Regions from separate parts of the Aeromicrobium sp. Leaf245 genome, predicted to be linked through region 2. Evidence: predicted binding sites of a transcription regulator. Region 2 holds the regulator's gene; each other region holds the start of a gene.
What was found. The regulator HrcA, encoded in region 2, represses chaperone genes, less so after heat shock. The targets are predictions, from matches to a motif close to TTGGCACTCGNNNNNNNCGAGTGCCAA.
Positions count from the first base shown of each region.

Region 1: groES (co-chaperone GroES) is a predicted target of HrcA. The motif match lies at 1,253-1,279, and genes of this name have one in related genera.
Region 3: groL (chaperonin GroEL) is a predicted target of HrcA. The motif match lies at 1,272-1,298, and genes of this name have one in related genera.

Region 1 is NZ_OW824151.1:903,642-905,907, reverse strand. Features, by position in the region: gene groL (chaperonin GroEL) at 1-635, opposite strand, end outside; gene groES (co-chaperone GroES) at 843-1,136, opposite strand; gene NBW76_RS04500 (methyltransferase domain-containing protein) at 1,365-2,266, shown strand, end outside.
Region 2 is NZ_OW824151.1:1,594,937-1,597,202, reverse strand. Features, by position in the region: gene dnaJ (molecular chaperone DnaJ) at 1-840, opposite strand, end outside; gene hrcA (heat-inducible transcriptional repressor HrcA) at 856-1,893, opposite strand; gene NBW76_RS07840 (hypothetical protein) at 2,016-2,266, shown strand, end outside.
Region 3 is NZ_OW824151.1:892,984-895,249, forward strand. Features, by position in the region: gene NBW76_RS04440 (hypothetical protein) at 1-928, shown strand, start outside; gene NBW76_RS04445 (hypothetical protein) at 938-1,216, shown strand; gene groL (chaperonin GroEL) at 1,418-2,266, shown strand, end outside.

The DNA.
Region 1 (2,266 bases), 690 kb from region 2:
ACGGACTCCATGCGCTCGGTGTCGGTGACCATGTACGGCGAGAGGTAGCCCTTGTCGAACTGCATGCCCTCGGTGAAGTCGAGCTGCGTGCCGAGCGTGTTGGACTCCTCGACGGTGATGACGCCGTCCTTGCCGACCTTGTCGAACGCCTCGGCAATGAGCTCGCCGATGTGCGCGTCGCGCGAGGAGACGGTGGCGACGTCGGTCATGTCCTTGATGTCGTCGACGTCGCGGGCGATCTCGTGCAGCTTCTCGCTGACGGCCTTGACCGCGGCCTCGATGCCCTTCTTCAGGCCGACCGGGTTGGCGCCGGCGGCCACGGCGCGCAGGCCCTCGTGGACCATCGCCTGGGCGAGCACGGTGGCCGTGGTGGTGCCGTCACCGGCGACGTCGTTCGTCTTGGTGGCGACCTCCTTGGCCAGCTGGGCTCCGAGGTTCTCGAACGGGTCGTCGAGCTCGACCTCACGGGCGACGGTGACACCGTCGTTCGTGATCGTGGGGGCGCCCCACTTCTTGTCGAGCACGACGTAGCGGCCCTTGGGGCCGAGGGTGACCTTGACAGTGTTCGCGAGGGCGTCGACGCCCCGCTCGAGGGCGCGGCGTGCGTCCTCGTCGAACTCGAGGATCTTGGGCATGTGATGCCTTCCTACGCATGGATCAGATGGGGTGCCCGGCGAGTGCCGGACAGAGTGCGCCGGGAGACCCGGCGGGTGACGTCAGGCGGTTCTGACGTGCGTGGCGCCCGACTGGCAAGGCGCCGTCGCGACGGCGACCTTGGAGCGGAGCGGTCGCCGAGCGACGAGCAACGCCGCCAGCCGGGATGCCACGTGCGTCAGAACGCGTCAGGAGACGACGGCGAGGACATCGCGGGCGGAGAGGATGAGGAACTCCTCGCCCGAGTACTTGACCTCGGTTCCGCCGTACTTGCTGAAGATGACCTTGTCGCCGACGTTGACGTCGAGCGGGACGCGGTTGCCGGAGTCGTCGATGCGACCGGGGCCCACGGCCACGACCTCACCCTCCTGCGGCTTCTCCTGGGCGGTGTCCGGGATGACGAGTCCGGATGCGGTGGTCTGCTCGGCCTCGACGGCCTTGATGACGAGACGATCCTCGAGCGGCTTGATGGTGACCGACACTGGTCGACCTCCCCTTCAACGTTGGTGGAATGACGGATGGAACGTGATGGGTGTGCACGCCGTCGCGGGGGTCGTGCACGGTTGGCAGTCTCGGTACCCGAGTGCCAGTTCCGAATCTAGCACTCACCCCTACTGAGTGCTAAAGGGTGTTCGCCGTCGGCGGACGCACGATCGTCCGCCGACCTGCGAGGAGGGAGCGCCGTTCGTGGCGGCTGGTTGGATGGGCGCGTGGACCTGGCGACGTTCGAGCGGCTGCAGACCGACGAGGGACGGGCGCTGGTGGCCGAGGTGCACCAGCGGGCCGGGGTCGAGTCCGACCTCGCCCTGGGCACGCGGCTGCGCCGCGCCCACGACGTCGAGCTGGTGGCGGCGGCCGTCACGCAGAACCACCTGCGCGGGCTCGCGCGCACCAAGCTGGGCGACGACGCGGCGCGGATGTTCTTCACCCACGAGGCGCTGCAGCAGGCCACCCGTGGCTCGGTGGCCCGGCTGCGTGCCGAACGCCTCGCCGGCACGGGTGCCACGGCGGCACTCGACCTGGGCTGCGGCATCGGCTCGGACCTGCTCGCGCTCGCCCGCGCCGGCCTGCGGGTCCGGGGCGTGGAGCGCGACCCGGTGCGTGCCGCCATCGCCCGCGCCAACCTGGCCGCCCTCGACCTCGACGGCGAGGTGCTCTGCGCCGACGCCGCCGACGTTGACCCGACGGACGACGAGGTGGTGTTCCTCGACCCGGCCCGCCGCGACGACCGTGGCCGGGTGTTCGACCCCGAGGCGATGAGCCCGCCGTGGTCGGTCGTGGCGACACACCTGGCCGGTCGCGCGGTCGTGAAGACCCTCCCGGGCATCCCGCACGCGCTGGTCCCCACCGGCGTGGAGGCGCAGTGGGTCAGCGACGGCGGCGACCTGGTGGAGGCGTGCCTGTGGGGCGCCGGCCTCGACCTGACCGACCGCGCGCCGCGTCGCGCCACGGCCCTGCCCGGCGGTGACGACCTGGCCGGCGACGGCGCACCCGGCGACGTCGGCGAGCTGGGAGGCTGGCTGCACGAGCCGGACGACGCGGTGATCCGTGCCGGTCTCGTCGGAGGCCTGGCGGAGCGGATCGACGGCCAGCTGGTGGACCCGCGCATCGC
Region 2 (2,266 bases):
GTGCGTGCCGAGGGCCGCAGCGGTCATCGGCAGGGTGACCTGGCAGCGCAGCTGGTCGCCCTTGCGGGTGAAGACGGGGTGACGGGCCACCTCGACCTCGATGTAGAGGTCGCCGGGGGGTCCTCCGCCGGGGCCGACCTCGCCCTCGCCGGCCAGCTGGATGCGGGTGCCCTGGTCGACGCCGGCAGGGATCGAGACGGTCAGCGAGCGACGCGACCTGACCCGGCCGTCGCCGTTGCACTCGTGGCACGGGTCGGGGATGACCGAGCCGAAGCCGTGGCAGGTCGGGCACGGGCGGGCGGTCCGGACGCTGCCCAGCGGCGTGCGCTGCACGTGCTGCACCTCGCCGTGCCCGTGGCACGTGCCGCAGGTGACGGCCTCGGAGTCATCCTCGGCCCCGCTGCCGTCGCAGCGCGTGCACACGACCGCCGTGTCGACCTTGATGTCGTGGGTGACGCCGAACGCGGCCTCCGCGAGGTCGACCTGCAGGCGCAGCAGGGCGTCCTGCCCGCGCTGGACGCGCGATCGCGGCCCGCGGGTGTTGCCCCCGCCGCCGAAGAACGCGTCCATGATGTCGTCGAAGCTGAAGCCGCCGCCGGCGAAGCCGCCCGCGCCGCCCCCGCCGCCGAGCGGGTTGCCGCCGCGGTCGTAGACCGACTTCTTCTGCGGGTCGGAGAGCACCTCGTAGGCGGTGGTGACCTCCTTGAAGCGGTCGGCCGCGTCGGGTGCGTCGTTCACGTCGGGGTGCAGCTGGCGCGCGAGCCGGCGGTACGCCTTCTTGAGCTCCTCGGGCGTCGCCGACCGGGACACGCCCAGCAGCTCGTAGTAGTCCTGTGCCATTGGTCCTCGTCCTGTTCAGCCGTCCGCCAGCTGTCGCCCGACGTAGCGGGCGACCGCGCCGACGGCGGCCATGGTTCCTGGATAGTCCATGCGGGTGGGTCCGAGCGTGCCCAACGTGGCGAGCGCCTGCTCGGGGGTGCCGTACGCCGAGGAGACGACGGCGGTGCCCGCCAGTCCCTCACTACCGGTCTCGAGGCCGATGCGCACGGTGGGGTCGGTGGTCGCCTCGCCGAGGAGCTTCAGGAGCACGACCTGCTCCTCGAGCGCCTCGAGGACGGGGCGGATCGAGGAGTCGAAGTCGCGGCCGAAGCGCGCCAGGTTGGCGGTGCCGCCGACGGCGATGCGCTCGTCGGACCGCTCGTCGGAGAACACGTGCGTGAGCGTGGTGACCACCGACGTGACGAGAGGCCGGTCGGTCTCGGCGAACGTGCCGATCACCTCGGCCAGGCGCAGCGACGCCTCGGGCAGCCGCTGCCCGATGGTGGCGGTCATGATGCGTGAGCGCACGTCGGACAGCAGCACGTCGCCCGGCGTGGACTCGAGCTCGACGACGCGCTGCTCCACCCGGCCGCTGCTGGTGATCACCACGAGCAGCACGCGTGCGTGCTCGAGCGCGACGACCTCGACGTGGCGCACGGTGGAGCGGGTCAGCGACGGGTACTGCACGATCGCGACCTGGTTGGTCAGCTGGGCCAGCACCTTGACGCTGCGCTGCACGACGTCGTCGACGTCGACCGCTCCCCCGAGGAAGGTCTCGATGGCGCGTCGCTCGGGCGTCGAGAGCGCCTTCACCTGGGACAGCCGGTCGACGAACAGCCGGTAGCCCTTGTCGGTGGGCACCCGGCCCGCGCTCGTGTGCGGCTGCGCGATGTAGCCCTCGTCCTCCAGGGCCGCCATGTCGTTGCGGATGGTCGCCGGCGAGACACCGAGCTGGTGCCGCTCCACGAGCGCCCGGGAGCCCACGGGCTCCTGGGTCTCGACGTAGTCCTCGACGATGGCGCGCAGCACCTCGAGGCGACGGTCGTCAGAGGCGAGTCTTCGGTCCTCCGGCACGGCGGTCTCCTCTCTGCTGATCGGGCCTGCTGGGTCGTGACGGCCCCGGGGCGCGCAGACGGGGCACGACGACGCGGCGTGGCGCTTTGGCACTCACCCAGGGCAAGTGCCAGTCTAACGAGGTGGGAGCAATCGGGAGCGAGGGAGAGGTCGTCTCGGTCACGGGCACCACGCGTACCCTCACCTACCGACCTCGTCGGGTCACCCTCTCCGACGGCACCTTCCTCATGCACGAGTCGCGCGGCGGCACCCTCAGCTCGGTCTGGGCCGCCGACCTCGGCGACCTGTTCGTCGAGGTGGTGCACCTGGGCCACGGCCCCCTGGGCGGCGAGCTGGTGCTGGTCGTCCCCGACGGCGACGTGGTCGCGCTCGG
Region 3 (2,266 bases), 700 kb from region 2:
CGGGCACGTGTGGAAGGACCTGTCGCCGTGGCGGTCGCTGCAGTGGCTGGTGGGTCGCGCGACCGGTCGTCCGGAGGGCTTCGTGGCCTACCGCGACGTCTGGGGCTACTGGCCGGCGGCGGTGGGGCTGTTCGCCTTCGTGTGGCTCGAGCTGGTCTCGCCCGACGCCGGCGACGTCGTCACGGTGCGCACCTGGGTGGCCACCTACGTGGTCGTCACGGTGCTGGGCGGTGTGCTGTTCGGCCCGCGCTGGTTCGACCGCGCCGACCCGTTCGACGTCTACAGCGCCTTCGTGGCTCGCCTCGCCCCGCTCGTGCGTGACCGCAGGTTCGACCCGCACGACCCGTTGCGCTCTCTGCCGCTGCTGCCCGTCGCGCCCGGCCTGGTGGCCGCGATCGCGGTGCTGCTGGGGTCCACGGCCTTCGACAGCTTCTCGGCGTCCGAGCGGTGGCAGTCGGGCTCGCACTCCACGCTCACGACGTCACTGGTGCTGCTGCTGTTCTGCGTCGTGGTCGGCGTGGCGTTCGTCGCGGCGTCGGTGGCCACGGGCGGGGTCACGCCACACGAGCGCCGGGCGCTGCCCGGACTGATGGCGCACTCGCTGGTGCCGATCGTCGTGGGCTACATCTTCGCCCACTACCTGACCTACCTGCTCGAGCGCGGCCAGGCCGCGGCGATCGACCTGCTCCAGCTCCTGGGGGTCGGCAACGGGCTGGAGGTCTCGTACTTCCTGTCCGAGCACCCGGACGTGCTGGCCGTCTACAAGGTCGGGTTCGTGGTGGCCGGGCACGTCGTGGCCGTCGTCGCGGCGCACGACCGGGCACTCGCGCTGCTGCCGCGTGCGCACCGGCTCACCGGCCAGCTCGCCATGCTCGTGCTCATGGTCGGCTACACGTTCACCGGCATCTACCTGCTCCTCTCGGTCTAGGCTCGACGGATGGAGCCGACGGTCGCGGGAGAGGTGCTGACGACGCACCCGGTGGCCGTGCTGGCCATCCCCGCGTTCATCCCGGTCGTGGTGATCGTCGCGACGGTCCTGTGGATCGCCCGCAAGGACCGGCTGGCGGAGGCCGCGGAGCACGAGGCCGGCGACCCTGTCGCTCCGGTCCTGCCCGTGCCGGTCCCCGTGGCCGCCGTCGATCCCACTCGCGGTGAGACCCGCGGCCGGCCCTGGCGCGACCGCCTCCCCCGCCTCGTCATCGGCGACGAGGACTGACCGGTCGTCCCGCGGGGCGGACTGGCACTCTCGGGACCCGATTGCCAGTCGTTGGTTAGCACTCCTATAGTGAGAGTGCTAGACATCAGACCGGCCCGGTGAGGGTCACGGCCGCAGCGGGAAGGGTTCGCCGCGGCGCAGGGCTCGTCCGTCGCGGGCACCGACCGGTCACACCCACCACGTCGAACCGGAGAGTTCCACATGGCCAAGACCATTGCGTTCAACGAAGAGGCCCGTCGCGGTCTCGAGCGCGGCATGAACCAGCTTGCCGACGCAGTCAAGGTGACGCTCGGCCCCAAGGGTCGCAACGTCGTGCTCGAGAAGAAGTGGGGCGCGCCCACGATCACCAACGACGGTGTCTCCATCGCCAAGGAGATCGAGCTCGAGGACCCCTACGAGAAGATCGGCGCCGAGCTCGTCAAGGAGGTCGCCAAGAAGACCGACGACGTCGCCGGTGACGGCACCACCACGGCCACCGTGCTGGCCCAGGCGCTCGTGCGCGAGGGTCTGCGCAACGTGGCCGCCGGCGCCAACCCGATGGGCCTGAAGAAGGGCATCGAGGCCGCCGTCGAGGCCATCAGCAGCCAGCTGCTGGGCATGGCCAAGGACGTCGAGACCAAGGAGCAGATCGCCTCCACCGCGTCCATCTCGGCCGCTGACCCCACGGTCGGCGAGATCATCGCCGAGGCCATGGACAAGGTCGGCAAGGAGGGCGTCATCACGGTCGAGGAGTCGAACACGTTCGGCCTCGACCTCGAGCTCACCGAGGGCATGCGCTTCGACAAGGGTCACCTGTCGGGCTACTTCGTCACCGACCCCGAGCGCATGGAGACGGTCCTCGAGGACCCCTACATCCTCATCGTCAACAGCAAGATCAGCTCGGTCAAGGACTTCGTCCCGGTGCTCGAGAAGGTCATGCAGTCGGGCAAGCCGCTCGCGATCATCGCCGAGGACGTCGAGGGCGAGGCCCTGGCCACCCTGATCGTCAACAAGATGCGCGGCACCTTCAAGTCGGTCGCCATCAAGGCCCCCGGCTTCGGTGACCGCCGC